DNA from 4 places in the Paenibacillus sp. FSL R10-2199 genome. Region 1 is predicted to be linked to each of the others. Evidence: riboswitches for the same ligand, from Rfam matches in the RefSeq annotation. Region 1 holds a riboswitch; each other region holds the start of a gene.
The links. Region 1 has a riboswitch for cyclic di-AMP ahead of NYE33_RS21530 (APC family permease). Riboswitches for the same ligand answer to the same signal wherever they lie in the genome.
Positions count from the first base shown of each region.

Region 1 (7,640 bases):
TTTAGTATTCAGGGGCTCTCGTTTTGTCAGCGTTTCCCTTAAGCAAAAACTGTCTGTCCCATTAGGCACAATCTACGATTCGACTGGTTTCACCCAGGGTAAGGTTAGTGTAAATAGGTGAAATGCAATATCTTAAAGTTCATGAAAGGAGAGAGGCCTATGGAGCATCATCCGAATCATTACAATGATCTGCTTGTCCTCTTATCTGTTGCTATAGCATTTCTATCGTGCTTCACAGCCCTGGATCTGGCGGAACGGCTGCTCCGTGGCCGCAAGGGGAATCTCTATATTCTGCTTATCTCTGTAGTGCTGGGCACAGGGATGTGGAGTATGCATTTTATCGGAATGCGGGCGATGGATTTGGGAGTTCCGGTATCGTATGATCTGCTGCTGCTTGTGTTCTCGCTGATCATTCCTGTGGCCGCTTCTTATATGCTGTTTGCAATGCTTGGCAACCCCCATACCCGCAGCCGTGTCTATCTGGGTCTTGGCGGCATGCTGTTCAGCAGCGGAATACTGATCATGCATTTCAGCGGTATTCTGGCGATGAAGCTCTCGGCAACGTATGAACAAGGGTTCTTCTCCATTATCCTGTCTATCCTATTCGCCCTGGTTGTCCCTGTAATTACTGCATCCTACGACCCGAAATGGCTGGGGAATGCCTACAATATGCTTAGTGTCAAAAAATTGCTGCTCGTGTTAACCCTAACCGGAGCGTTCACAGGAATACATTATTCTGCAATGGCCGGCGCATCCTTCACAGTAGTAGACTCCTTCTTGTATACAGGGCGCGCTCCGCTCTTGGATGATTCACTGCTGGGCATTATTCTGGGCGGTTCCTTCTTGTTCATTGTGACAATTGTGCTTGGCCTGCTCTATAGGGACCGGCAGCATGTGCTCCGCTTTGCAGCATTTAATGAGCAGCGTTATATGGCCTTGTTCGAGCATAGCCCGGATATGGTGCTGTGTATTGATCCGGCCCTTAAGAAGATCATCAGTGCTAATCCTTCCCTGCGGTATACCACCGGATATGGAAGAGAAGAACTGGGGGAATTCAAGAACATCCTGTACAGTGCCCGGGATGAAGCCGCGGTCAAGGAAGCTGTGCGCAATGCCTCCCAAGGGAAGTCCTCCAAGCTGGAGCTGAAGGTTATCACCAGGGACGGCCAGCAGATGATCTGCAGCGTAACGGTGTTTCCATTGCTTCATAATAAGGAACAGCTGGTCTATCTCGTTGCCGAGGATGTCACTGCCCTGATGCAGTACCAGCATGAACTGATTCAGGCCCGGGATGCGGCAGAGAGTGCTGCCAGGATGAAAAGCGAGTTTCTGGCGACGATGAGCCATGAAATCCGTACACCGCTGAACGGAATTATCGGCATCAATCAGCTGCTGGCCGAAGAGATCAGCAAGCCCGAGCATCTGGAGCTGCTGAAGCTGCAGAGTACCAGCAGCCAGGCGCTGCTCCATGTAATGAGTGATGTTCTCGATATCTCCCGCCTGGAAGCAGATGGTCTCGTGTTGAACCAGGAGCCGTTTCAGCTGACTGTGCTGCTGCAGGAGTGTATGGATCTGTTTGAAGTAATTACCAGAGATAAGCAATTGTCGTTTGTGCTGGCGGTAGAAGAGGGTCTTCCCGGCAAGTTCGTGGGAGACATTGCGCGGATCCGTCAGATCCTGGTTAATTTAATCGGCAATGCGGTGAAATTCACTCCTTCGGGAGCGGTTACAGTTACTGTTGAGTCCGCCGGCATGAAGGGAGCTTCTCAGACGCTGCAATTCAAAGTGCATGATACAGGCATCGGCATTCCGCCGGATAAGCTGCAGCTGCTGTTCCAATCCTTTTCCCAGGTGGATGCTTCCCACACGCGTAAATATCCGGGTACCGGTCTGGGATTGGCCATTTGCAAGAAGCTGGTGGAGCTTATGCAGGGAGAAATATGGGCGGAACCGGCGCCGGGCGGCGGGACCCAGTTCTTTTTCAGAATTGTACTGCAGTCGCTGGATTCATCGCCGGAGCTGATTTACAACCAAGAAAATGAAGACAGCGGAGTGCCTGCGGCAACAAAAGCTGTATAATGTAGGGTTTGCCAAGGAGAGAACTTTAATTATATAATTTTAAAGTAACTTATCTTTTATCACGACAGTCCTATGGACAGAAAGGAACTCTCTTTGAGCAAACCGAATAAGAACAATGTCGCGCTTCCCCAGATGAGCAAGCAGGAGAAACGCCGGGCAGAGCAGGAACAGCAGAAGCAGAAAACGAGAATTCTGATCGTGAGTACAGTGGCATTAGTCGTAATTATTTTTGTAGGATTATTCATGCTGGCCTCGAAGGACGGCTCAACCACAGGATCTGCTGCGGCTCCCGTTGACTTCAATTACAGTGAAATGGCACGGCTGGGCAAAGAAGATGCTCCAGTCAAAATCGTTGAATTCGGCGATTACAAATGTCCGGCTTGCGCCCAGTTCACCGGGGTGATTAAACCGCAAATCGTTCAGGAGTATGTCAATCAGGATAAAGCAGCCTTTTACTTCGTCAACCTGGCCTTTATTGGTACGGATTCGAGAACAGCCTCACTCGCGGCACTCTCCGTATACCATCAGAATCAAGAGGCTTTCTGGAAATTCTTCGATGCCATCTATGCTAACCAGGGTGAAGAAAAGGTGGAGTGGGCAACACCGGACTTCCTGGTAAGTCTGGCACAGCAATTAGAACTGCCCATTGACTTCGACCTGCTGCGTAAGGATATTGAAGACAAGACCTACGAAAGCGAATTGGAGAGAGATATCCAGCTTGGCACTGACACCGGCATAACCAACACGCCGTCATTGTTTGTCAATGGAGTCAAAGTGAATGAACCTTTTAATATGGAGGAAATCGATGCTCAAATCCAGGTAGCTGCGGAAGCTGTGGCTGGACAATGAATAAATTCTCTGCATTCTGCCGCCGGAATTGTCTCTACTTGGCCTGGTTCGTCTCGGTTGTTGCTGTAGCAGGCAGTCTGTATCTCAGTGAAGTGCTGAAATATGAGCCCTGCAAGCTATGCTGGTTTCAGCGGATATTTATGTACCCGCAGCTGATTTTGCTCGGAATCGCCACTTACCGGGGGGATAAGCGCATTATCCCGTATGTCCTTCCCTTAAGTTTGATTGGCGGAAGCATTTCGATCTATCATTACGCAGAGCAGAAAATTCCGGCACTCAGCAAGGTGCTTCCATGTACAATCGGTGTGCCGTGCAACACGGATTATCTGAATTATTTCGGATTCATCACCATCCCGCTGCTGGCACTCATTGCGTTCGCATTAATCACAATTCTGCTATGGACAGGGCGTAAAGAGGATGCAGGTGAGTAAGAAGCCGTCAGGCAGAATGAAGAGTAACTATTCCCCTTAAATTAAGTGTAAATTATTATGCAGAAACGCTGTAAAATCACGCGATAAAGGGATAATGAAAGAGAATGAAAGATCAAGACATACCGGATCATGGATTTGGTTGTTTTGGTTGTTTTTCATTCTTTTTTCATTTGTTTCAACGCTTTACGGAAGAGGCATTGTAGATTAATATTAGTCCTTGTGAGAAGTTGAATATGCGCTGAATTTTCCGGAAGGAAAAACGGGGGAACCAAACTTGGCCGAGTGCCAACGGGGTGAATCGGAAGCGGGTCAGCAGACTCGAAAACCGTAGGGCTACCACAGCCCGAATCCGCCAGCTAACCTCGTAAGCAATAGTGGGATAATGACCATGCACTCAAGGCATGCGGATCATTTCCGTATGCTTATTTTTGTGCCTGCATTTATGAAATCCACTTATGAAAACAGCGCGCGGTACTGCCGTTTCAACTTAACAAAGAGAGGAACTGTTACTACAATGGTAAGCAAGGTAAAACGACTATTGATCGGGCGTCCGATGAAGTCGAACGAACTCGATCATGAAAAGTTATCCAAGGTGAAAGCACTGGCTGTCCTGTCTTCTGATGCGCTCTCGTCTGTAGCCTACGGAACAGAACAAATCTTAATCGTACTTGTGGCCGCAGGTTTCACAGCTATCTGGTACTCATTGCCAATTGCATTAGCCGTATTGGGCCTGCTGGCCATCTTAATCCTGTCTTATCGGCAGACCATTTTTGCTTATCCGCAAGGCGGGGGCGCCTATATTGTTGCCAAAACCAATCTCGGGGTTCATACCGGCTTGCTTGCCGGCGGCTCTTTGCTGGTGGATTATATTCTTACGGTGGCGGTAAGCGCCTCGGCGGGAACGGATGCGATCACATCAGCGTTCCCGGGTCTTCATAATCATAGTGTACTCATAGCGGTTACTGTCATTCTGCTCTTAACGATTGTCAATCTGCGGGGTGTTACTGAATCTGCTTCATTCATAGCCATTCCGGTATATCTGTTCGTCGTCTCCATCTTTGTACTGATTATCGCGGGAGTCTTCAAGTATGCAACCGGCGGTGCTCATGCCCAGGTTCCTGAGATCGGCTCGGCGGTATCGAACGTCAGTATGTTCCTTCTGCTTAAGGCCTTCAGCTCCGGCTGTTCGGCACTGACCGGGGTAGAAGCGGTCTCCAATGCGATTCCTAACTTCAAAGCACCGGCTGAGAAAAATGCGGCTAAAACGCTGATGCTGATGGGTCTGATTCTCGGGGCTATGTTCACGGGGATTACGCTTTTGGCTTATTGGTACGGTATCATGCCGGACGAGAAAGCAACGGTTGTGTCACAGATTACCGAGTCTACCTTTGGCCGCGGCGGTTTGTACTTCTTCATCCAAGGCATCACCGCAGTAATCTTGTTCCTGGCGGCGAATACAGCGTATTCGGCCTTCCCGCTGCTGGCGTTCATGTTCGCCAAAGACAAATATTTACCCCACGCCTTCATGGTGCGCGGAGACCGGCTGGGATTCTCCAACGGCATTATTTTCCTCGGCGTAATGTCGGCTGTGCTTGTAGCTGCTTTTCACGGAAATACCGAAGGGTTGATTCCATTATACGCCGTTGGGGTATTCATTCCGTTTACCCTTTCACAGCTTGGCATGATGGTCCAGTGGTACAGAACCAAGCCTAAGGGCTGGCAGAGCAAATTCGCTGTGAATACAGTAGGCATGCTCACAACCTTAACCATTACGCTCATCTTCATTATTACTAAATTCTCGAGTGTATGGATGGCCTTCATCTTCCTGCCGCTTGTAATCATCGTGTTCCACCGGATTCACCGCCATTATATGAATATTGCCGATCAGCTGCGTATTTGTCCGGCTACGGATAAACCTTGCATTAAAGGAAGCACAGTGGTTGTACCTGTTGCCGGTGTCACCCGTGCAGTACTGCATTCGATCAGCTATGCGAAGTCATTGACTGAGAATGTAGTGGCTGTATATGTCGGATTCGATGAAGAAGAGATTCACAAAATGGAACAGAAGTGGGAAGAGTGGAACCCTGGAGTGCGCCTGATTGTACTCCGCTCTCGTTACCGCAGCATCATCCGCCCGCTGGTGAAATTCATCGATACGGTGGAGTGGAAAACCGCTTCTACAGACCACATTACTGTACTCATTCCGCAATTTGTTACGAAGCATTGGTGGCAGGCGATTCTGCATAATCAGACCAGCTTGTTCATCCGCTCTTATCTGATGAATCAGAAGGATATCGTTATAGCAACTGTACCGTATCATTTGCACAAATAGACATACCCTTTATATGTAAAACGGCTGTTTCCGCAGGTTGCGGGAATAGCCGTTTTTTGTTATGCGCAGGGTGAGTATAAATGGAATCAGATAATTTAGTTGACATAGAGAATGAGAATCAATATCATCAGTTTATGTGAGGCGAAGGCCGCAATCACCTTTGACCAATAATGAATGTATATACAGGAGGGGTAATTAATGTTTTCGTTCAACCTGCAAAGATCAACAAGCATGAAGCTGGCTATGGCCGGACTCATGACCACGACGTTCTTATTATCCGCATGCGGAAATAACAATGCAGCCAATAACGGAGCTGCGGCAACTACGGCACCTGCAGAAGCCACTACTGCACCGGCAGAAACAACAGCTCCAGCGGTAGAGCAAACAGTAACGGATGCCATGGGACATAAAGTCACTGTCCCTGCGAACCCGCAGCGTGTGCTTGCTTCTTATCTGGAAGACTATCTGGTCGCACTTGGCGTGACTCCGGTTGCCCAATGGTCCGTGACAAACGGCACTCAGGATTACCTTGCAGCTGAGCTTAAGGACATTCCAACCATCAGCTATGACCTTCCACTCGAAGCTGTAACCAGCTTCGCACCGGACTTCACTATTGTACAATCGGAAGGTACTGTCCAGAACGGTCTGTATGACCAGCTGAACAAAATTGCACCAACGTATGTACTCGGCGACGAAGTCAGCAAGGACTGGCGCAAATCGCTGCTCAAGATCGGCGAGCTGTTGAACAAAACGCCTGAAGCTGAAGCAGCCATTGCTGCCTATGATCAAAAAGCGGCTGATGCCAAAACAAAAATCTCCGCTGCGATCGGCGATGAGTCCGTTGCCATTCTCTGGCTGGTATCCAAGAACTTCTATATAGTAGATGAAACCCGCAGCAGCGGGGCAGTCCTGTATGGTGATCTTGGCGTGAAGCTTCCGAATCTGGTTACCGAAATTCCTGCTGAGTCCAGAGCAACGTGGAATCCGATATCACTTGAGAAATTGTCTGAGCTGACTGCAGATCATATCATCCTAGTGAACAGTGACGGGGCGGATGCTGCTGAAGTTACGGATGGCGCGATCTGGAAGGGGATTCCGGCTGTTAAGGCGGGGAATGTTCATGAGTTTAGCAGATCAACCAGCTGGCTGTACAGCGGTCCTATAGCTAACTCCAAAACAATTGATGATGCTCTGAGCAGTCTTGTAAAATAAGATGCGTTCAAAATGCCGGTAATCAGCCTCTGCCGGTATAGAGTGTGCAGGTCCTTGTATCCCCGGATACGATGATCTGCACCTTTTTTTAAATGGAGCGATAGATGAGGGCGTTCAGCATAGATTACGCGTTATCTGCTTGTACAAAATTCATATATTTGCGATAATGAGAATGATAATCAATTAGAAGCAAGTAATAATCCTGTTAAGGAGACGGCTTATGGTTTCATCCACACGTTCTAACCTCAATCCTTCTACGGCTGCAGGGGATAAACCCATCAAGTCGCGGCCGGTGGCTGCAGCTACGATACTGCTGCTCGGAATAGCTGTCATCGTCTTCGGACTGATGTTGTCTGTATCGGTAGGAGCAGCAGATATCCGGCTGGCTACTGTATGGGAAGCTGTTGTCCGCTTCAATCCGGAGCTGGGACAGCATCAGGTCATCCGGGAGCTGCGAATCCCCCGGGCTTTGGCTGGAGCACTGGTGGGGGCATGTTTTGCTGTTGCCGGCGCGATCATGCAGGGAATGACCCGGAATCCGCTGGCGGATTCGGGGCTGCTGGGACTCAACGCCGGAGCCGGTGTCGGCCTGGCATTGGCTTTCGCCTTTGCGCCTTCGCTGTCTTTCATGTATATCATGATCTACTGCTTCATTGGAGCGGCTGTGGCATCGCTCTTAGTCTTCGGCATCGGTTCGCTGTCCCATAGCGGGCTGACACCGCTACGCCTGACCTTAG
Region 1 is NZ_JBBOBO010000001.1:4,880,800-4,888,439, forward strand. Features, by position in the region: gene NYE33_RS21515 (ATP-binding protein) at 160-2,079, shown strand; gene NYE33_RS21520 (DsbA family protein) at 2,173-2,928, shown strand; gene NYE33_RS21525 (disulfide oxidoreductase) at 2,925-3,359, shown strand; cyclic di-AMP (ydaO/yuaA leader) riboswitch at 3,586-3,745, shown strand; gene NYE33_RS21530 (APC family permease) at 3,874-5,691, shown strand; gene NYE33_RS21535 (iron-hydroxamate ABC transporter substrate-binding protein) at 5,890-6,903, shown strand; gene NYE33_RS21540 (FecCD family ABC transporter permease) at 7,124-7,640, shown strand, end outside.

Region 2 (7,640 bases), 4.6 Mb from region 1:
TAACAACACAATTGTTGACAAGATGCTTTCTAAATTCTATTCCAGGAAGGTGATCCTCTGATGTCTATTCAACAAATCCATACACTGGATGAACTGCAACAATACGTAGGGCAACCCGGCAAAAAATTGCTCTTCAAGCACAGCACCACCTGCCCGATCAGTGCCAAAGCAAATGAGGAGTTCCAGGCCTATACACAGAATTCCGACACGCCTGCCGCCATTGTACATGTTATCGAAGACCGTCCGGTCTCCAATCAGATTGCCGAGGATTTCGGGATTAAGCATGAATCGCCGCAGATTTTCCTGCTGGAGGATGGTGAGGTCCGCTGGAACACTTCCCACTGGAAAATCACCCGTGGCGCCATCAAGGAAGCTGTGGAGCAATGAGCCAGAACGTAATCATCTATTCCACATCCGGCTGCAGCGACTGCAATCAGGTGAAGCAGCTGCTTGAGAGCAAGGGCATTCCCTTCGAAGTCAGAGATGTGATGACCAGTACCGTCTATCAGGAAGAAGTCGAGAAGCTGGGCTTCATGGGTGTTCCAGTCACCGTATCCGGAGACCGGGCTGTCAAGGGCTTCAATCTTCCTGAGCTTCAGGAGCTTATTGAGGCAGCGGTACAGTAAGGATTCAGTCAGTTATGCAAAATGGTGCCGCCCTCTTTACAGGGCCGGCACCATTTTTGTCGTTCAGATCTGTCAGGTCGGGAATGTAACCCCCGTCATAGCTTCACTCAGCTCCCACAGCGTCAGAGCGTTGCCCGGATCAATCGCCCAGTCCTGCACCCCAGGCTGGTGCGAATCCCCGGACTCCGCTACAGGAGCGATGTCAGCATCCTCGCAATACACGCCGCCCTTGCCGTCGAGCAGCGGACTCACCGCGCACCAGACACTGGTCGCGGCTCCCTGCTGGACCGTCTTCATATGACTTGTACGCCCGGCCGGAATGCGGTTGCCCGCTTCATCCAGCGCCCCCATGCCGCGCAGCTCGTCATCCGACAGATGCCGGGCCAGATCGGTCAGGATGCTGCCGGGATGCACGGAGAATGCCCGGACACCATGTGCTTGCCCGCGTTTGTCCAGTTCAAGGGCGAACAGCACATTGGCGGTCTTCGACTGGCCGTAGGCTGTCCATTTCTCATAGGCTCTACGCTCAAAATTCACGTCTGCGAAATCAACACCGGCAATGCGATGGCCGCGTGAAGATACGGAGACTACCCGCGCGCCTCCGCCCTGCACCAGCGCCGGCCAGAGCCGGGCCGCCAGCTGGAAATGCCCCAGATGGTTGGTCGCGAACTGCGCTTCGTACCCGCGGCTGTCGCGGGCCAGCGGCGAGGCCATAATGCCTGCGCTGTGAATCAGCATATGCAGCGGCCGGCCGGAGTCCAGGAACCGCTGCGCGAAGGCATCCACAGATGCCGGGTCCAGCAAATCCAGCGCCTCCAGCTCGACACCGGGAATCCCGGCAAGGGCAAGCCGGGCCTTCTCCGGTGTCCGAACGGGAACTATCACAGTGGCCCCCGCGGCAGCCAGGACACGTGTGGTCTCCAGGCCCAGGCCGGAGTAGCCGCCGGTCACGACCGCTATTTTACCGCTCAGATTATGGCCTTGGATTACTTGCTCCGCCGTAGTGTCCGGACCCCATCCGGAAGGAATCGGTCGCTGCATAAACTTCGTATTACTCGCCTCATTGTTTGTCTCATTGTTCGACTCTTTACTCATCCCGCTTTTCAGCTCCGTATTCATCCCAATTTTCACACTTCGTTCCTCCTCTGTTCCATTTCCGCGATGAACCTGCCGTCCTTAAGCTCCCGGAAGTTCTTCAGCTTGTATTTCATAAGCTCCAGTGCCGCCGTAAGTTCCGTGAGCTGCTCTTCAATCAACGTTTTATGCCCGTCCAGCACACTGTAGCATTCCTCGTAGTCCTCTTCCGCTGAAGCCCTGATATATTCTTGAATGGTGCGCAGTGGCATATGGGTTCTTTTGAGAATAGCGACGAAATGCACCCGGTCCAGCTCACGCCTGCTGTATGCCCGCTGGCCGTTCTCCTTGCGGCTTGCCGGGGGCAGGAGCTTGATTTTCTCATAATAGCGGATGGTATCCTGGCTGAGTCCTGTCCGCTCTGCTACCTCGGCGATCGTAAAAACAGGCTCCATTGGCTGCTGGCCTCCTTCTTAATCTAGCTTCTTAATCCAGCTTCTTAGTTTGGCTTTCAGTCTTGGTAATTTACTGACCGTCTGCCCTTACAGAATCAAATGATAATCCCTGGAGTAGGGTCCAAGTCAAGCATTCGGGAAGCGGGAATTAGGCCCTCCCGGATGTATGGTTTGTGCGGCTAGAAAGGTACACTTTTCGTAGAATCAGGCTCTAATTCAGGTACAAATTGTAAACCGCCATAATTACTCTAATAACACATTCACGAATCTATTTGCCAGACGGGTAACGCTTACTTCATCTTCAATCTCTCATTATCTCCCGATTACTCACTAATACGCCATTTCACAAAAAATCAATATCGACGGCGTTTCCGGTCTAACGCATTAATATTTCCGGAGTTCCCTCACCGCTGCCTCCCAAAAATAAAAAACGGCGATTGAGCGAGATAAACGGATGATAATCGGCCACATATATGGTTTTAGTCTCCAATATTCCTCGCGAAGCAGCAATTTATTGCAAATCCGGCGCAGAAGCACTCTTTTCCATTTTTACAAATACAATCCTGAAAGGGTATGATTCGTGTTGAAAGTTACCAGCGATAATGTGAATGCACGCTGAATTTCCGCCAAGCGGAAAACGGGGGAACCATCAGGCCGCAGGCCTACTTGGGGTGAATCCGAAGGAGACTTCAATTACGCAGTCTCAAAAGGTAGGGCGACTCTCACCGTCCGAATCCGACAGCTAACCCCGTAAGCGTAAAGAGAGAGATCTTGATCCGCCACGATTTTGCCCCAGGCTTCTTACGCCTGTAACAAAACCGCAGCAGAGGTCCTCCTCTGTCTGCGGTTTTTTGCGCACTTATTCCGGCGGATCAGCATTTCGGCAAACCTATCAACTACATATCCAAACTATAAATCGCCCACATTCAGGAAGGAACGTGTCCACATGCCAGACCCATTATCGTCCAATGCAGTTCCCGCTGCCGGATTCACCAGCTATATTGAGCAATATAGCGGAACCATCTATGCGCTAAGCTGTCTCCTGCTGGAGAAGGGCGCCCGCGCCGATCAAGCCGCAATTGCTACATTCGCGGCACTCTATGAGCCTTGGCTCAAGGGCAGCATCCAAGCAGATGCTTACTCCCTTGCCTCCTACAGGGAATGCATCCGGCAATGCTCGCTGGTTGCTCAAGACCGCGGCCGCTGCTCTTCTGCCCTGCTCACCTGGGAGGATCAGATCGCCAGCGCCTTATGGTACGGCATCCAGCTGCCGCTGCCCGAGATCAGCCTCATCCTGCAGCGAAGCGTTCCTGAGCTGAAAGCGCAGCTCAGAGGGATTCGCGAACAGATGGCTGCTGCGCGGCCAGCTGTCCCGCGTCCGTCGGCGGGATAGGGAGCTGGGTGGGGCCTGCAACAATAGACTCAAGCATGCTGCTGCGATCCATGCGGACTGTAGATCCGTTATTTCGCCCAATCAGTCGAATCAGCGATCCATGCGGACTCAGAGGACCTTAACTAACCAGTTTCGCCTCATTTTGAGCTCCATCGAACAATATAAGCGCGCCTGAGTCCGCAACGGGCAAAAAAGCAGGCTTTTTCACAAAATAAGGTCCTCTCAGTCCGCGTAGCAAGCGCTGCATAGAGTAAATCCGCTGACGTCGTACATATTAATAAAAGCCGCAGCATCCGCCACGGCTCTCCATTTGCTAATGCTATGCTATCTGTTCCAGTGCCAGAAATCAGCGCTTGCCCTTGCCGCCCTTGGCGAACCGCCAAAAAGCCATGCAGCATCCGAGCAGCCCGACGCCCAGCAAGATGGTCTGCAGTGCTCCCAGCCAGGTTGATTTGTCCGACGGGATCAGGCTGCTGATAATGATCAGCAGGATGGAGACCACGACCAGCACGGGGGTTTGTCTACTTTTTTTCACAAAAAATCACCACTCCTAATTACTAATATTACTAAGGTACACTATCTGCGGGGGTTTAACCAGTTTAGGGTGGTTTGTGATCACTCTATAGAACAGCATTATTTATAAGCCCGTTTCATCACTACAGGTCATCCACCTTCCATATCCCATCATTTTAATCATTGAATAGACAGCAGTATTATCACTCCCGTTATCCCAGGACCTGTCCACTACCACTTCGTATTCATCAGCGTTTATTTTATTCATTTCATTAATTTCGTAATCTGTTATATTTGCCGTCTCCTTGCTGATTTCAGCATACAGAGCCTTCCTTTCATCTATCGTCTTACTTTCTGAGGTATCTCCGGAACACCACATGTGCACTTTCGCAATGAAATCATCCAGATAGCTCACTACCACACTGTTCAACTCCGGATCATCACTTAGCTAAAATACGAAGGTTAACAATAACATTGCAAATTGGTTCTATCGTAGATATAATATGTCCGTAATAACTATTTAGTGTAATTAAAGGAGATCGGGCTATGACGGAGTTCTGGGAAGCAAGCTTCATAGAAAAACAAACGATGTGGGGATTTGAACCTTCTGACTCGGCAATCTTAACCAAGGATTTTTTCCTTGAAAAGAATGTTAAAGACATCCTGATTCCCGGCATTGGATATGGCAGAAATGCAAAGGTTTTTATGGACAATGGTATAGATGTTACTGGTATTGAAATTTCGCAAACAGCGATTGATCTGGCGAGGCAGCGCGGGCTGGATATGAATGTTTACCACGGCTCGGTAACCGATATGCCATTTGACAACAAACTCTATGACGGTATTTTCTGCTATGCACTGATTCACTTATTGGATCAGCGTGAGCGGGAGAAGTTCATTCAGGATTGTTATAATCAGCTGAAGCCGGGAGGATATATGGTCTTTACAACGGTATCCAAAAAAGCACCAATGTACGGTAAGGGCGTCCAACTGGATACAGACTATTTCGAAATCATGGACCGAGTGAAAATGTTTTTTTATGATGCTGACTCCATTCAACAAGACTTTGCCAACTATGGCCTGGTCGAGATATCAGAAATAGATGAGCCCGGTAAGAATATGAAAAACAAACCTTCCATAAACTTCTTAATTGTAAAATGTAAAAAGGAAGGATAGCGCTCCAAGCGCACTGTCTGCATAAGTAAAAAAAGCCCACCCGCCTCCCCCGGCGAATGGGCTTTGATCTATGTTTACTGGCTGCGCTTCTGATATCTGCCAAAGGCTATGATGGTCACCACCATACTCACAATGCCTATACCCGTTAGCATCCCTTGCGTGAAATCTATCAGGTTGCTTCCGTTAGAAACTAACATTCGGCCCGCCTTTAGTGAAAGAAAAGAAGGGAATTGTAATAATGTGTGTTCCAATCTGGTAAGTTGATGATTAAATGATCCTGATTTCAGAAACACATTGTGTTAATTACCTTTTCATCTATGCTTTTGCCACTTTATCAGCAGCAGCTTGTGTTTGTGTTTGAATTGCAGCAGTAGCTTTGTCTAATGTTTTCTTCCCGTTTACTACCTGTGTCAGTTCTTCAGATAGTATTGACCAAAAATCCAATTCCAAATCTGGTGACTTGTTCATGAGCGCATAACTTGTAATAGATGAATTGAAGTTAGGTTTTAATTTATAGAATGCATCCAGCTTGTAACCAGAATACTCTTTAACCATGCGGGACAGAGGTGCACCTATACTATTATTAGAGTTGTTAGGTTTGTAGTATTCGTTAGCGTGGTCATCCCCATTGAAATATTTAATGAACTCCCAAGCGGCATCCAGATTCGATGCACCTGCTGGAATAGCCAAAATCTCAGAACCAAACACATATCCTGTTGACTTCCGGTCCTTAGAATCCGCAGGGCCGGCAGCCATACCAAGCGTAAACGGTTTATAATTTTTTACATTGCTATTTGCTGCTTGCAAGGACTGCAGCTGACTGATAGAGGCTACTATCATAGCGGATCGTCCCATAATGAACGGGCTGCTTTCCAGGTAACTTTTGCCCGACAGAGTGATTCTTTCGTCAAGTACCCCCGACTTCGTAGCCTCGACAGACAGGCGATAGGCATTTTTCCACGACGCTGTATTCGCAGTAGCCTTAAGAGTATTTGGATCAATATACGTTAATCCTTCTGTTCTGGCAATATCCATTACCAAATTGCTGGACCCAAAGGAGCTTAGACCCCAAATTCGGGTGTTCTTATCTCCTGTAGTAGGGAATTCACCAGCAAGCTTCAATATTTCTTCCCACGTCATTCCGTCACTTGGTGCTTTAACATGGTGCTTTTTAAATAAATCCGCATTATACAGAAGAGCATACGACTCCACCTTTAGGCTTAACCCATAAAGTTTGCCGCCGCCTTGTTCCTTCAATTCAGCAAGCAAGCCAGGGTACACTGTTGTCATGTCATACTGATCCCGTTCAATTAACGGTTCTAAATCTGCCAGCTTTTTATCTTTAGACATTTGCTGGTAATCATAGGGGGGCAGCATTACAAGATCCGGTGAATACTTTTGGATCGCCGAATTGTAATCTGTAACCGAACCTGAACCTGTAGGTGCAAAGACTTCGATGTCTGTATCCGGGTAGTTCTTACTGAACTGGTTCCCGTACGTCCTATTGAAATCATCAGCGTTCCAATACAATACTTTTAAAGTATCTTTCGTATCTGCCTGGCTATTCGAATTTGCGGAAACCAGTTGACCTGTGGCAAGACCTGCTGAGGTACCGATCAACATCACACTGAAACTAGTAAGCATGATCTTCTGTATCATATTTTTCTTCAAAAATAAAGCCTCCACTCATTTGTTATTTCAAACGGTTATTCACTTGGATGGACCCAAGTATAGAATAGAAAGCTTATAAGCCAGCTACTGAAATCCTTATCATTTCCTTAAATAAGGCTGAGAAGTGCGGACAAAAAGGAACCCATTCTCAGATAGAAGCTATCTAAGAATGGGGCCTGGGTTATTTCTTCGCTTTTTGCTTTTTCACAGCCTCATCAAGGCTCTTTTGAACCTGTGTTTGAATGGAAGCCAGCGCTTTGTCTAGTGTCTTTTTGTTGCTTATTACCTGTTTAACTTCACTCTGCAGGATAAGTGAATACTGTGCATTGTTAAATGGAACTCCTATTGGATTAACATATGGTGGTGTTTCCAGGTTTGGTTTTAATTTATAGAAGGCCTCCATACTAAATCCTTTGTATTCTTTACTATAATCCATCCGTGACAGGGAATAATCTGAAAGCATCTCGGACTTAAATTTAGCAAAATCCGCTCCGTTATAGAATTTGACGAAATCCCAAGCAAGATCTTTATTAGATGAACTAGCCGGAATCGCAAAGATTGAATCAAGATGAATGTTTCGTGTCATGTTCCGGTTCTTAGGATCGGCAGGACCCGCAGCAATTTTAACGGTAAACGGTTTGTACTTTGCTATAGCAGATTTATTTGCAGTTACCCCCTTTAAAGTATTCATACTAGTCGTACTTACTGTCATAGCCGCTCTTCCCATAAGGA
Region 2 is NZ_JBBOBO010000001.1:295,183-302,822, forward strand. Features, by position in the region: gene ytxJ (bacillithiol system redox-active protein YtxJ) at 61-387, shown strand; gene NYE33_RS01245 (glutaredoxin family protein) at 384-626, shown strand; gene NYE33_RS01250 (oxidoreductase) at 699-1,721, opposite strand; gene NYE33_RS01255 (MerR family transcriptional regulator) at 1,754-2,155, opposite strand; cyclic di-AMP (ydaO/yuaA leader) riboswitch at 2,759-2,926, shown strand; gene NYE33_RS01260 (hypothetical protein) at 3,102-3,548, shown strand; gene NYE33_RS01265 (hypothetical protein) at 3,895-4,083, opposite strand; gene NYE33_RS01270 (hypothetical protein) at 4,186-4,476, opposite strand; gene NYE33_RS01275 (class I SAM-dependent methyltransferase) at 4,608-5,237, shown strand; gene NYE33_RS01280 (hypothetical protein) at 5,312-5,434, opposite strand; gene NYE33_RS01285 (ABC transporter substrate-binding protein) at 5,553-6,908, opposite strand; gene NYE33_RS01290 (ABC transporter substrate-binding protein) at 7,090-7,640, opposite strand, start outside.
Region 2: it holds a riboswitch for cyclic di-AMP, as region 1 does, so the genes downstream of both, NYE33_RS01260 (hypothetical protein) here and NYE33_RS21530 (APC family permease) in region 1, are expected to answer to the same signal.

Region 3 (7,640 bases), 1.4 Mb from region 1:
CCGGGGGAATCGGCTTAAGGAATACCAACCGCCGCTTGGTTCAGCGGTATGGCCAGGGTCTTCTTATCCAGAGTGAACCGGGCAGGGGCACGACAGTATCGTTCATGATTCCTCTTGATAATCATCCGGTATCTTAAGTTCCAACCGGATTTCACCACCTCATAAATCACGTCTAATGTCCGCGCATCTGGGCATTACTCCCGATACCTCGGTTACGCGGGGGCAGTGGCTGAGTCTAAGCAAAATGGACAAGCTCAAACCATGAAGCTGCCGCTCATTGAATTCGGGCCGGAATGTATTTATTGCACCTTCAAGTGGTTAAGATGATCCGCAATCCGGTTAAGCTCATCGGCAAGCGCCGCCAGGGAAGCAACAAGCAGCTGCTGTCTGTCCGGCTTCTTCGGCTCGGCGCTGATTTTCTCCATTGGCGGAGGAGGTTGCAACTCCTTCTTGTCCTCTTTGCCATACATCGGAAAGCCGTCTTCAATCAGCAGACGAACAATGGTACTAAGATGGTAACGCTCTGCACGCAGTTCACTGATCCGCTTCAGTAGTTTCAAAGTTTCATAAGGGTAAAGCACCTGGTCTCCCTGACGGGTCGCGGCTACAAAATAAGAGAAATACTCTAGCCATCTCTTCACTGTGGTCGGAGGTAATTTCGATATCGTGATCAATTCCAGCTGCGTGTAATGGCGAACCATAACATCTCTCCTCTTTCTAGTGGACTTATATATTTTAATGGTATTCGTGTTCCACGAAATAAATGTGTGAAATTACTTATTTGCGTTTTTTCGCATCAAAAACGGCCAACTGCCTGCGAAGGCAGTTGGCCGTAGATACATCCGGCTATGGGAAAATGCACGTTTACGAAGAAGTGGGCCGATCCACTGGATATTGCAGTCCCGCCGGACCCGCCGGTTTCGCCGGAGGCTTGAGGTTACCCTTCCCTCACTGTTCAGTTCCTTGAACAACCGATCCATTCAAAGTCATAAATGACCGCACCATACTCTGCTGCAATTTCCTTCGTGCGGTCTGTCGAGCTGGGCGAGCACAGCACCACTGGAACAAGCTACGATCACAGCCTTCTCTACAGATAAAGCGTCCAATAACAGCTTCAAATCTTCACATTGTGTGTCTACGATCCGGCTAATCTCCACATCCATTTTCCCCGATTGCCCGTTCCCTCTTAGATCAAATACGATCACTTTCGCACGCTTGCTGAAATAATCCGCTTGCGGCTCAAACAGATGATGGGAGGTCGAATAATCATGAATAAAAACAATGGGCAGACCGTTGCCCGACATCTCGTAATATAGCGACGTTCCATTCACTTCAATATGCGGCATAAACAGTGCATCCTCTCATGAACGCTTGCGGGGTTAGCTGCCGGATTCGGGCCTGAAAGTAGCCCTACTCGTTTTTCCCGAGATTCACCCCATATAACCTGGAAGTATTATTTTGCAGACGTTTCCTGACTTTCTTCCCCCAGGACCTTCAGATCATCCTGTATGCTTCCCTTCCATAAGGGAACTCCGGAACGGTAGGCTGCCCGGCCATTTAAATGGCCTGCCACCGGTGAAGTGATGAATACAAAAACAATCGCCAGCAGCAGCTTGATATTAACCGTTCCGTCTTTAAACCAAAAGTACAGGAAGCCTCCTGTCAGCAGACACAGCACCCCGAAGGTTGCACTTTTGGTAGCCGCATGTGAACGCAGGTACACATCAGGCAGCCGGACCAAGCCGAAGGCACTTAAGCCGCAGAAGACTGCACCCATCACCACAAGAATGGAGCTAATCAGTTCACCTGTCATTCGGGTTCCCTCCATCCTCTATAACGGCTCCCCGTTCAATATATCTGGCCAGTGCCGTTGTTCCAATAAACGTCAGAATACCGATAACCAGAATAACTTCAAGAAAATCCTGGGTATCCAGCAGCATACAGAAAACAGTGATCATTGCGAGTACATGAATGCCTATCGTATCGAGCGCGGCAACCCTGTCTGAACGGGTTGGCCCTTTCAGGAGACGGAACAGGCATGCCAGCATCGCCAGCGCCAGAATGATCATTGCCACGGTTAGCATAACTTGGATCATTACCGGGTCACCTCCATAATCGCTTGTTCGAAAGTGCCTCTAATCTGCGCGACAAGCAGCTCTGCATCTTTAATATCAATTGCATGAATGTACAGCGTCCTGCCATCCTTCGAAACATCAAGAGTCAGGGTTCCCGGCGTCAGACAGATCAGGCACGATAACAGCGTAACCTCCCAAGCCGAGGTCAAGGCAGTCTCATAAGCAAAGATACCGGGACGTATAGCCAGCTTTGGACGGATGATATGGCCGATGACCACGAAATTCGAGACCGTAAGTTCACGGGCAAAGATCAGCAGAAGCTTCAGTATAGCCCATATACGTATGAGATAGAATGGCCGGGTCCGGGCCAGGGATTTCGTCAAAATCAGCAATAATATAATACCGATGACGTAGCCCGCTATGAAGCTTGAGCCAGAGCCATCGTTATTTATCGCCATCCACAGAAAGGCAATCAACAGATTTAAGAGGAATTGTAGGGCCATCTTCTCTACTCCTTCATTATGGCTTCAATGTACCGCGCAGGTGACGCCAAAACCTCGCCTGCCTGCGATACATAAGCATAGACGGACTCGGCACCGACCCCCATAGCAATCACAAGCAGCAGGAGTCCGGCGGCAATAGCCGATGCAGCCTTCAAGTTCACTCTAGGCAATTCATTCACCGGTTCATTTCCCCAGAACGCCAGCCTGAACACCTTCATCAGGGAATACAGCACCAGTAAGCTCGATCCTAGTCCAATTAAGGACAACGTCAGCATTCCCTCAGCCAGAGCTCCGCGGATGATCAGAATCTTGCCGGCAAACCCGCTCAGCGGCGGAATACCTGTCAGGGCAAGAGCAAGGATAAAGAACATCCAGCCGATGAACGGATACCTTTTAATCATCCCGCCCATACTGCCTAGCCGGTCAGTTCCGGCTGCGGATATAATCATCCCGCCCAGAATAAACATGAGTCCCTTGGCCAGCATATCGTGCAGCAGATAGAAGACCGCCCCATTCAGTGAATCTGCAGTCCCTGCAGCGAGTCCAAAGGCTACAAATCCAACGCTGATAATGATGTTATAATTCAGAATCCTCGGGATATCCTTATAAGCTACTGCCCCCAGGCTGCCCAGAATCATGGTAGCAGCAGCCATCCAGGCAATCCAGTCATGGGTGAAGCCGGGATCGTTAACAAACAGCAGCGTGAAGGTGCGGATGATTGCATAGAGTCCCACTTTGGTCAGCAGTGCACCGAACAACGCTCTAACAGCCGCCGGAGGCGCACTGTATGACCCTGGAAGCCAGAAGAACAGGAACAGCCCTGCCTTTAGGGAAAATACAATCAGGAACAAAACAGCAATCACATTAAGCACGCCGCCTTGTCCCGCTTCAGCGATACGCTGGGACAGGTGTGCCATGTTGAGTGTTCCTACTGCTGCATAGAGATAAGCTACCGCTGCTACAAACAGTGTCGAGGATACGATATTGATGAGCAGATATTTCGATGTTTCTCTTAGCTGAAGCTTGGTCCCTCCGAGTGAGATGAGCGCATAAGAAGAAATCAGCATGACCTCAAAAAAGACAAACAGGTTGAAAATATCTCCGGTAAGAAACGAGCCGTATACCCCGACCAGCAAAAACTGAAAGAACGTATAATAATAGAACCGCTCCCGCTTCTCTCCAATACTGCTGAAAGAGTAGCACAGAATCGCAAAGCTGACGATCGAAGCCATCATTACCAGCAATACAGCAAACATATCACCTACAAATACAATCCCGTACGGAGGAGCCCAGCCCCCCATCTGCAAGGTCTGTATGCCCTCAGAGTGGACACGTGAAACCAGCAGCACTGCAACCAGAATGTTCAGCAGACCGCTGAGCGCACTAATCACGCGCTGAAGCCGGATCTTCTCTTTGAGAAAAATCAGGATGACAGCCGTAGTCAGCGGAATGAGAATCGGGAGTACCAATAGATTGCTCATTCGTTGTCCTCCTTAATGCTGTCAATTTCGTCAGTACCCAGCGTCTGGTAAGACCGGTACGCGAGTACGAAGTAGAAGGCTGTAACCCCAAAGCTGATAACTATGGAGGTTAGAATCAATGCCTGCGGCAGCGGATCAACATAAGTATCCGCTTTGCCCAGCACAGGGGCTGCACCCTTTTTGAGCCCGGCCATTGTGAGCAGCAGCAGATGGACACCATGCGTCAGCAGGGAGGTTCCCAGCACAATGCGCAGCAGGCTTTTGGACAGAATCAGGTACACACCGATCGTGAAGAGAATGCCGACCGCAACCGCCATTAGGAGTTCCATTTCTTTTCCCCTCCGATCGATAAAATGATGTTCATCGTTACACCGACCACGGCCAGGTATACGCCAAGGTCAAACAGGACGGCAGTCGCCAGCTCCGTATCGCCAAGCACTGGCAGATGAAAATGGCCGAAAGCATGACTTAGAAAAGGAGCGTCAAACAGGAATGAGCCTGACGCTGTTAGAATAGCCAGCAGGAGTCCGGAAGCTGTAAGCAGCCGGTAATTCACAGGTAACACCTTACGTACCTGATCCATTCCAAATGCGATTGTAATGAGGATCAGCGCAGCAGAAGTCATCAAAGCCCCGATAAAGCCTCCCCCCGGATGATTATGTCCGGCAAAGAACAGATACAGGGAGAATATCAGAATAATGAGGACAATCCCCTTGGACATTGTCTGCAGAATCACGTCATTGCTGCGCAGCGGTAATTTTTCATTCTTGGCGGGTTGGAGCGGCGGCAACTCCTCTTCCATTCTCAAATGAATCAGACCATAAATGGCCAGTGAGGCGATGCCAAGCACCATGATTTCAAACAAGGTATCGAACCCGCGGAAATCTACCAGGATGACGTTAACAACATTCTTGCCGCCAGCCAGGTTATAGCTTTCTTTCAGGAAAAACTCGGAGATAGGTTCAAAAGGACTGGTACCCATAGCCGCCAGAGCGATCAACGTCATTGTAATGCCGGCTCCAAGCGCTATGATCAGATTGGGCAGCTTAAAGCGCAGCGGCTCTCTCTGCTTCTTCAGCTTAGGTAAATACCGGAAACAAAGAAGGAACAGAATGACCGATACGGTCTCTATAATCATTTGGGTGAGTGCAAGATCCGGTGCCCGGAAAAGAACGAAGAGCAGCGTCACCATGTACCCTACACCACCGGTGAAAAGAATCGCGTTAACACGTGACTTGGCAAATGGAACAGCAAAGGCAGCCAACAGCATTGCTGCTACAACAGCCGTTTCATAAAAAGACAATGAGGCATACTGATCCATGCCAAAGCTTATGCCTGACTGCAGCAGCAGAACTGTGAGTAACGAAATGATGAAAAAGCTGAAAATATAGAGCAGGTAATGGCGATTGGAACCAGTCATATAGGCATCAGTCAAACGTCTTGAACCATTCTCCAGCAGTCTTAGCGAGAAGTCATACATACGGTTCAGCGTATTGCGTCCGCTTGCTTCGCGGTCCAGTACCCGCAGCCGGGTATAGATTCTAAATAACAGTGTACCTGCGGCTATAACGCCGAGGGTCATGAAGATTTCCGGTGTCCAGCCATGCCAGAAATGAATAGAAACTTCAAAAGCTTCTTCCGGTGCGAGTATCCCCGTATGGATGGAAGACATTGCCGGTTCAATCAGCGTAGCAGAGACCAGGTCAGGGAAGAATGCAAACACTACAGCAAGTGAAATTAGAATCACCGGTGACAGCAAGAGACCCAGTGGAGCTTCATGCGGAATTTTATCCAGTTTGTCTTCCCTCAGCTTGCCGCGGAAGGTCTTGAAGACAAAAATCATGCTATATACAAAGGTAAACACACTGGCAATCCAGGCAATTACCGGAAAGAGCTGCGTCCAGTATCCTGAGCTCAGGATGTCAAACTCCCGGATATTAAGCATAGAGGTGAAGAACATTTCTTTACTAAGGAATCCGCTGAATGGCGGCAATCCAGCCATGGAGAACGCCCCGATCAATGCGACAGAGAAGGTGACTGGCATGAGAGACATAAGCCCTCCAAGCTTGCGCAGATCACGGGTACCCGTCTCGTGGTCAATGATGCCCACAACCATAAACAGACTGCCTTTAAATACAGCATGATTAATGAGATGAAAGAGCGCTGCAGTAGTAGCCATCGTATAAAAAACCGCATCCCCCGTGCCGGTAAAGAAGGCTGCCGCCGACCCGAGTCCCAGCAAAGACATGATCAATCCGAGTTGACTGATCGTGGAGTACGCGAGTAAGGCCTTGAGATCCGTTTGCCGGATGGCTTTGAACGAACCATAGATCAGAGTTACCAGTCCTGTGACAGAAACGAGCCAGAACCACTCGGATGCTCCGGCATATAGAGGGGTGAGCCGCGCCACCAGATAGATCCCCGCCTTAACCATGGTAGCCGAGTGAAGGTATGCACTTACCGGAGTCGGCGCTTCCATAGCATCAGGCAGCCAGATATGGAACGGAAACTGGGCGGATTTCGTAAAGGCACCCAGGAGAATAAGCAGCATGGACGGGATAAACATGGCACTTTCGGTCAAGGTCCCTGCCTGTGCAACAATCTCGCGGATACTATAAGTGCCGGTCATTATATACAGAAGATTAAATCCGGCAAGCATCGCCAGACCGCCGAACACTGTGATCAGCATGGACTTCAATGCTCCATAGGAGGATCTTTCCCGGCGGTGCCAGAAGGCAATGAGCAGGAACGAAGAAATGCTCGTCAGTTCCCAGAATCCGTACAGCACCATCAGATTATCTGACAGGACAACACCCAGCATTGCTCCCATAAACATGAGCAGGTACATATAAAACTGGCGGATTCCTTCCATCAGCTTATCGAGATAATAAATGGAATAGAGCACAACCAGGGCACCCATTCCGGTAATCAGCAGGACAAAGAGCAAGCTGAGTCCGTCCAGCACCAGAGAAATATTTACCCCAAAGGACGGCATCCAGTTGATATTGTTAACAATAGGCTCGCCAGCCCGGATGGCTGGAATTCTCGTCAGGAAATAAATGAAGAGAGCTGCGGGAGGGGGCAGAGCGATCCAGCCCAGGTGGAACCGTTTATTTCGCTTCATCAGCAGCATTAGCGCAGCCAGCAAAAACGGAAGCAGGATAATCATATGCAGCAAGGCTTAATCCCCCTTTCTAGTTTTGGTATAATCCGCTTAACGGGGCTTAACCCATTCGTTCTGTACAATCCTCAAATATTGCGCTTCACCGTTTCTGACGATTTTGAACAGGCCGGTATTGAAATCCGTATCGAGCTCACGGAAGAAGACCCCCTTCATGGCTTCATCTCCATCCGGTTCATCCATAAGGATATGGCGGTCGCCCTCTTTGACCAGATAAGCAGAGAATCCTTGCTCATGGGACTTTTCGAGCAGCTCCGGATAGCGCTGCACCGCAACGATATGAAGATCAATCGGGCCCATCCGCTCCAGCAGCTCATTGATGAAGCTTCCCCGTGTAATCTCCTGCCACAGCGTTTGGCTTGACTGTCCGAGTACAATTTGCGTTATTTTATTATCCTTT
Region 3 is NZ_JBBOBO010000001.1:3,435,489-3,443,128, reverse strand. Features, by position in the region: gene NYE33_RS14905 (response regulator) at 1-137, shown strand, start outside; gene NYE33_RS14900 (MerR family transcriptional regulator) at 300-701, opposite strand; gene NYE33_RS14895 (alpha/beta fold hydrolase) at 987-1,346, opposite strand; cyclic di-AMP (ydaO/yuaA leader) riboswitch at 1,354-1,510, opposite strand; partial or broken gene mnhG (monovalent cation/H(+) antiporter subunit G) at 1,484-1,813, opposite strand; gene NYE33_RS14885 (Na(+)/H(+) antiporter subunit F1) at 1,803-2,096, opposite strand; gene NYE33_RS14880 (Na+/H+ antiporter subunit E) at 2,096-2,578, opposite strand; gene NYE33_RS14875 (Na+/H+ antiporter subunit D) at 2,584-4,059, opposite strand; gene NYE33_RS14870 (Na(+)/H(+) antiporter subunit C) at 4,056-4,388, opposite strand; gene NYE33_RS14865 (Na+/H+ antiporter subunit A) at 4,376-7,228, opposite strand; gene NYE33_RS14860 (universal stress protein) at 7,274-7,640, opposite strand, start outside.
Region 3: it holds a riboswitch for cyclic di-AMP, as region 1 does, so the genes downstream of both, NYE33_RS14895 (alpha/beta fold hydrolase) here and NYE33_RS21530 (APC family permease) in region 1, are expected to answer to the same signal.

Region 4 (7,640 bases), on a different contig from region 1:
GCGTCATCCCCAGCACACCCATGTGCAGCAGGTTAATGAAGACTACGTTCAGGAGTACGTACAGCAGATTCATGATCAGCGACAGCATCAGCGAAGCCCGCGTCCTGCCGACGCCGCGCAGCGCACCGCACACCGCCTGAACCACGGCGATCCCCAGATAAGAAATACTGCTGCCGATCATGTAGATCCGGGCATTATCCAGCACATCGGCGGAAGCTGTTCCGAACAGCAGGTTCAGTATCGGCGTGTGGAAGCCCATGAGCAGAAGTCCGATTCCCACGGCGATCAGCGATACCGAGGTAACCGAACCCGCCGTAGCCTGGGATACCATCCGGTCGTTGCCGCTGCCTTTGTACTGCGCAACGACCACTGTCCCGCCGGTAGCAATGGCAACGAATACGTTGATCAGGAATATATTCAGTGAATCTACCATATTCACCGCACTGACCGCCGCCATGCCGGATGAGCTGATCATCGCAGTGTTTACCAGATTAAGCCCGATGATGAAAGCCTGGTCAATCAGGATCGGAATAAATAAAGCTACAATTTGCCGGTAATCCATCCCTTCCCCGGAAAGGTACTTCTCCAGCCATTTTTTGGCCGGCAGTCGAGCCTGAAGCTGCATAAATATATCACATTCTTTTCTGTAGAATAATTGCGAGCAGACAGTACATTCCTTCCAGTTTACTACAAATCCAGCTTCACGTCTGTGACCAGTGAGAAAAACCGGCACACAAAAAAGCAATAAATCCGCAATTCTCCATTAACGAAAGAACGGCGGCTTTATTGCTGCTGTATATGAATTACTGCTCTTTATCCCGGCCAAGCAGTCCGCTGAGCGCTTCGGTCACATTCATACCGGTAAGCGTCTGGGTCAACTCAGGAACCTGGGCCATTATTTTGGCAATATCACCGGTAATTTTGTTCACGCCTGAGGTAGCTCCATCCTGGGAAATCACTGTAATCTTATCCACCTTGGCGAGCGGGGAAGCAATTTTCTCAGCCAGCTCCGGCAGTATTTTCAGGAATTCCACGGTAAGCGCAGCTTGTGTGAACTGTTTGTACGCTTCGGCTTTCTTCTCCAGGGCTCCCGCTTCCGCCGCTCCGGCCAGCTGGACAATCTCCGCATTCGCTCTCCCTTTCGCCAGCTCAGCTTCCGCCGTGGCCAGTCCGCGCTTGGTCGTTGTCGCTGCCTCGGCTTCCGCCTCAAGAATCTGCCGCTGCTTGGCGGCTTCCGCTCTCATGACCGTAGCCTGGTTCTCCGCCTGGGCAGGCTTGATCACCGTTGCCTCCAGCTCCCGCTGTCTCAGCTCGACTTCAATTTCCCGGACTGTGCGGTTGGCCTCCGCTTCCATCTGCGTGATTTTGACCTGTTCGGTAACGAGCGATTGCTTAATTTTGTTCTGCTGCAATTCATACGCAAGATCCGCCTGTGCCTTCTTCACTTCTGTCTCCAGCTTGAAATCCGCCTGCTTGATGTTCAGTTCCTTCTCAAACAGGGATTCCTTCGCGCGGGCGGCGGTTCCCGCTTCAATGGTGGCCTGATGCGCATTGGCTTTGGCAATGGAGGATTCCTTCTCCGCCTCGGCCTGCTTGATCTGAATGTCGCGTTCCGCTTCCGCCTTGGCAATGCTGGCATCGCGGCGGATGCGCTCAATTTCCGGAACCCCCATATTGTCGATATACCCTTTGTCATCCGTAATTTTCTTGATGGTGAAGCTGACGACCTCAAGCCCCATCTTGTCGAGGTCCTCCGAGCAGGTCTCCCTCATCTTGCTGTTGATTTCATCAGGCGTCTTGAGGATGGATTCCACCGTCAATTGCCCGATCAAGCCGCGCAGGTGGCCCTCCACCGAATGCAGGATAATCGTCTCGCGGTCTTCTTCCGGCCGGTCGATGAACTGCTCACTGGCCGTCAGAATAGCGGTGGGATCGCTTTTGATTTTTATCTGGGCGACCGCCTCCAGGTTGAGCTTGATGCCCTGCCGGGAGAACATCGCCTGCGCCGGAATGACATCGAAGCTCATCAGCATCATCGAGATGGTCTTATTGTTCTGGAAGCCGGGGATGACGAACGTACCGCCGCCCTGCACCACTCTTTTACCGCCGAGACCGTATACAATCATCGCCTGATTGGGCGGGACTTTTTTATAAGCGGTCACGATACTGAACAAAGCCAGCAGAATAACAACAACAATGCCCGAGATTAAATAAAGAATAACCATTTGGTCCGACACTCCCGTCATTTATAATTCTCCGAATTCCCTCTCGAAGAGGGTTACTTCCGCCATTCCCTTATCCACCTTCAAAATAATCACCCTGTCGCCCCTCACAAGCTGCTGGCCGCTTGCTGCCCTCACTCCAATGGAGCGCATCGTTCCGTGCAGCACATATTTCATTTCCCCGGCTGTCCCATCTGCTGCAGGTACACTGATGTACCCAAGCTGCCCTGCCTGCTCATAATCCAATTCATTCATGCTGCTGTCATACCGGGTCATCACCCGGGCCAACACTGCATACATCAGACAACCTGTCAGCAAGGCAATCATGGTGCAGATCAGCACTACTGCAAGCACGCCCATTCCGCTGAAGCGGATAAGCACATAACCGGAGCCGCCCCAGACTGTGACAAACACCATCAGCGGGAGTATAGGCACAAAGCCCGGCCCCCCGGCGTCACCGCCCCCCGCATGCAGATGACCCGCCAGGCCATGCCCGTGAAGTCCGCCGCTGAGGAGCAGGAGCAGTCCGACCCAGAAGCACACGATAAATATAGTTAAGATAACGATCACCTCCTTAGGCAGTTCAGATCACATTATAAATACACTTTCCCGTTGTTATATGAATTGTTATTTTTGATTCAGACCGTCTTCCACTGCTGCTGCACAGCAAAAAGACCACAGCAGCAACAGGGCTCTCCGTGGTCGGTTAATCGATCATGGCGCTCATCCTCTCTCTTCGAGGCTTACGGGGTTAGCTGACGGATTCGGGCAGCGAGATTGCCCTACCTTGCCGGAGCACCGTTACAGCATGCAGCAAGGATTCACCCCAGGTGAGCGGCCGCTATCTGAGCAAAAGCCGTAATCACCGTTGGTTCCCCCGTTCCCATTACTGGAATTCAGCCATTTGAGAACAGTTAAATTTCATTCGGTTGTTGATTTGAATCTTACGCCTGCAGCCATTTAATGTAAAACGCTGCGGTTGACAAAAGAAGCCAAAAATGCCGTCCCTGCATGAATGAAGGCGTATTCTTTGCTTTCGTTCTTAAGCGGCCGATGATTTACTCCTTCTTGCTCCGTTTCTCTGGAGCAGTGCTGTTACATAGCAAAGAGGCTGTCTAGTAAGCAGTGAATCTGCTTACTAGACAGCCTCGGCCAGCAAATATTATCAATACAGTATAATTTCTTTATCGTTTCTGTGCTTCCAGCTCCCGCGTAAGCTCCAGCGCTTCAATACCGGCCAGCAGTACTATGCCAATTCCGTGAGTATCGTTGAGCTGCCAGGTGAGCTGCTCCTTGTAATAGAGCTTATTGAACGAGTAGCCTGATCCCCGGCAGACGCCGTAGACATTCCCCTGCTTGTCGATGCAGTATTCGGCAAGGGCGTGCCAGCCGCGTATTGCCGCAGCGGCGTAGGGGTGCGGCTTGAGCAGCCAGCCTCTGCGCACCCCTCTAGCGAAGGCATACACGAACATTGAAGAGCAGGATGCCTCCGCATAGGATTCAGCATCCGTCAGAACTTGATGCCATAGCCCTGCAGCATCCTGTAGCCGCAGATACCCTTCACACAGCTCCCGGAAATAATCCAGCAGCTCCGGCCGCTGCGGGTGCTGCTCCGGCAGAATCTCCAGCAGCTCGGTCAGTGAGAACAGCACCCAGCCGTTGCCTCTGCCCCAAGGCACACCATTCGGCTTGCCGAATTTATAGTCATAGACATGGTGCATAATGCCAAGCTCCGGCTGGAACAGCCGCTCGCGGTAGTGCAGAAACTGGGCCACGGCGTCATCCAGATAGGCAGCATTTCCGGTTAGCTGATAGTACCGGACCAGAAAAGGGGTGCTCATATACAAATCATCACACCACATTGTTCCCTGCATGAAATCGGTCGTGCCCCGGGTGCGGTAGAGCGCACCCGCCTCGTCACGGGACTGTGTCCCTTGAATGTAACGGGCAATGTATTCTGCCGCCCCGGCTGCTCCAGGCAGCGGCTGCACGCTGTGCGCTGCCAGCATCGCCGCACCGAATGAGCCGCAATCATCCAGGGAGTCGATTAGCGCCAGCTGCTGATTAATTCCCGGAGCGCCATAACGGCCCGTGTCCCAGAGTGAATATTCATGAAGCCGTGTGCACTGCTCAATATGGCCTCTGGTATAAGCGGTGTAATGGGAATCATCCAGCACTGTCCCTGTGCACAGCAGCCCGTATAACGTCACGCCCAGCGGATAATTCCAGCGTCCGTACAGCGTGCTCTCCAGATACGGCCTGACCGCTCCGCCGGGGCGGTCTACCCGCCAGAAGCAGCTCTCCGCCCCTTCCCCAAAGGGAGTATCCATCATAGCCGCCGCAGCAGCCTCCGGTGCAGCCGATGCAAGGAAGGTCCCCAGATACAGCCAGGGTCCTGCCTGCCCTTCCACAGGATGCGGCAAGACCAGGTTCACGGTGTCCGCTTCCGCTTCTCCCCCTGCGTCCGCCGCTTCCAGCCGGAAGCCCCAGTCCGGGCCGCCGCAGACGGCCTCGACCAGCAGATCATGGCTGCCGAAGCCCAGCGGCAGCACACATTCAAGCCCGGCACTCCCCCCGGGCTGGATGGCGGCAAGCCTGCCATCCACATAGACCCGGAGTGCCGCCACGTCCCGGCTGCGGAGGCTCAGCCGGGTGTCAGTGAAGCCCGGCGCTGTCACCGCCAGCCGGCTCCAGGCCAGCGCCTTCGCGCCGGGAACCTCGCCGAAGATACGCGCGAGATTCCCGGCGCAGGCCACGGTATCCGGCCATCCGGCCTGCGGATACCAGGCACAGCGGGACGCGAGCGCCGCTTCGGCCGCGCCGCTGCGGAATGCGCTTTGCAGCGGCTCCGCCTGGAGTGCTGCTGTTCCTCCCTGAGGAACGCCGGCGCGCTCGCACTCCGGCTGCAACATCCATCTGCTCTGCTGCGGCGCGCTGTAAATCCAGCCCTCACAGCCGCTGCGCCCGGCTGTCGGGGCCAGGAAATGCAGCGGCGCGCCTTTCACGCTGCCCGTGCCGAAGATGCCGCCGCAGCCCGTGCCGACTGCGGTGAATTCCAGCAGCACATGGTTCCAGCCCTGGCTTAGCCCGGTCCGGAAGTAGGCCCTGCGGTCCGGAAATACATCGTCGTTCAGATTGGACTGGAACACGGCGGAGCCATTGACATAGACCGTTACCGGACCGAAGCAGCTGACAGCCAGCGGGATATCGCTCTCTGCTTCGCTCCACAGCTTGCCCCAGACATAGACAAATTCCCCGTCCTGCAGCTCCGGCAGCCGTTCCTTCAGATTCATCTCATACCGGCAGTCGGATAGCCGCGGAAAGCTGTCCTCCAGATGCACCCGGTACACCGGAGGCTGCGGCGGATTGGCACCGATATAGCGATTGGCTACGATCGCAAGCACGGATTCGGTATGCTCTCCAGCCGTACGCACGATAGAATTCTGCGGATCAAAATATGCCGGAACACCAGCCTCCACAGTCTTGCTGTTCTTCACAGTCCCGCCAGCCTCCACAGTATGCCCGCTCTTCGCTGCCTCACCACTCTTCACCGTCACCCTTCCATTGCCTGCCTCACCGCCTATCACAACGCCACCTCACCGCCGGGATAGAGGGTGGAGCTGTACAGCCGCTTGGGCTGCGGCAGCTGCCGCCCGGGATGCACCGCCTGCAGCGGGAGCGGTTCGCCGGCATAGACGGCCGCAAGCTCATCCGTATAAATAATGACCTGCTCGGTCCCGCTGCCCAGCAGGTCCCCATGCACGGCGTATCCCTGCTCGGCAAACCGGGCAACGATATTCATATAGCCGTCATAGAGCGCGGGAAGCACAGCTTCGCCCCGGCGGTAAGCAAGAATATAATCCGGCGCATCCTTCCAGAAATGACTTACGGCTTCAACGATCGTCAGCCAGCCGTCCGTGGTGCGCTCTTCCTTCCACAGCTCCTGACCGGACTGGTCCAGCAGAAACATCGCGTCTTTACCGCGCAGGCCCTTGCCGTCATCTTCACGGACCATACGGTCGAGACCGGCAATCTGCAGACCCGGCAGGTCGGGACGGAACCGTCCGAGCGCCAGATGCTGCGATTCAATGGAGCCTTCATACCGCCACAGCTCATGCCCGTCACGGTCATACATCACCGTCACACTGCCGCCGATCACCAGCTCCGGCACTCCGTCTCCATTCACATCGCCGACCCACAGGCAATCCGCATGATCCTCCAGATCATGGCAGCTCCACAGCCGGTTTCCGTCCGCATCCAGCAGATCATATCCGGCCATGATCTCATCACGCCCGTCTCCGTCAAGATCGAACACCCACGGATAATGCCCCACATTGCCCTGATGGGTCCAGAGCAATTCGAAGCTGGAGTTCAGTGCCCACAGCTGATGATAGCGGTCTTTGAGGATAATGTCGGAAGGATGTCCGCTGCCCTTCAGGTCGGCAATAATGATACAGTCATGGGCTTCCTTGGCCGGTAGCGGATGGACCGACTTGACCTTGCCCGTCGCCCCCTCCAGAATCTGCAGCCGGTCATCCATCACACACAGCACCTCAAGCGCGCCGTCTCCGTCAATATCGAAGATTTGGGCCGGATAATCCGACCCTGAGCTGCCTGCACCCTCATCCGGCTTCCCGGTCTGCCACAACAGACGGCCCTCCAGATCATAGGCAGTCAGGCACTGCACCTGATGCGGAATATAACGGACATCCTGGCGGTTATCCGGCTGAACCAGCAGCAGCTCTGCCCTGCCGTCCCCGTCCAGATCACCGAGCAGCATTTTACATCTTGGACCGGCGGCTGAAATATCGATTCCGGCCAGCCGATGCAGCGATTGATTCGTTTTTTTCACAGTAATTCCTCCTTATCTCTATCCCAGTCCTGTAATCAGCCTAACTCCACAGTCTGTCCTCCAGGCACCCCGACCACAGTTCCGGCAACCTCCAGCCAGACGGCAGCAGCTCCCGGATTGTATACAAAATCCCGTGCGGCAGAAAAAACCAGACCCCGGCAGGCCTTCATATAATGAACCAGCTCGAGGTTGGTCACATACCAGATGTCGTCCCGGCCGCCGGCCATGGCACAGAAGCGCTCCATCAGCTCCCAATTGTTATCATTGTCGAATTCGTAGCTATGGCCCCACACATACATCAGATAGAGATACTGGCGCTTATGCAGTCCTATAAAAGTCTCGCCGAGGGCAAGCAAATCCCGGTTATGGTGACAGGTGGCCTGCCACTCCAGCCAGTCCTCCGGGAGGTCGAACCCGCCGCTGCTCTGGACAGTACGGGCATATTCGATGCCCAGATGGGGCAGCAGCCCCTTGATCTCCGCCGTATAGGACCCGTTCGGATAAGACATTCCGCGGACCGGCTGGCGGATTAGCCCTTCCAATACTTTGCGGTCCTCCATAATCTC
Region 4 is NZ_JBBOBO010000002.1:736,704-744,343, forward strand. Features, by position in the region: gene NYE33_RS31130 (MATE family efflux transporter) at 1-625, opposite strand, end outside; gene NYE33_RS31135 (flotillin family protein) at 804-2,246, opposite strand; gene NYE33_RS31140 (hypothetical protein) at 2,247-2,792, opposite strand; cyclic di-AMP (ydaO/yuaA leader) riboswitch at 2,948-3,134, opposite strand; gene NYE33_RS31145 (glycoside hydrolase family 88/105 protein) at 3,407-5,809, opposite strand; gene NYE33_RS31150 (hypothetical protein) at 5,806-7,002, opposite strand; gene NYE33_RS31155 (polysaccharide deacetylase family protein) at 7,110-7,640, opposite strand, start outside.
Region 4: it holds a riboswitch for cyclic di-AMP, as region 1 does, so the genes downstream of both, NYE33_RS31140 (hypothetical protein) here and NYE33_RS21530 (APC family permease) in region 1, are expected to answer to the same signal.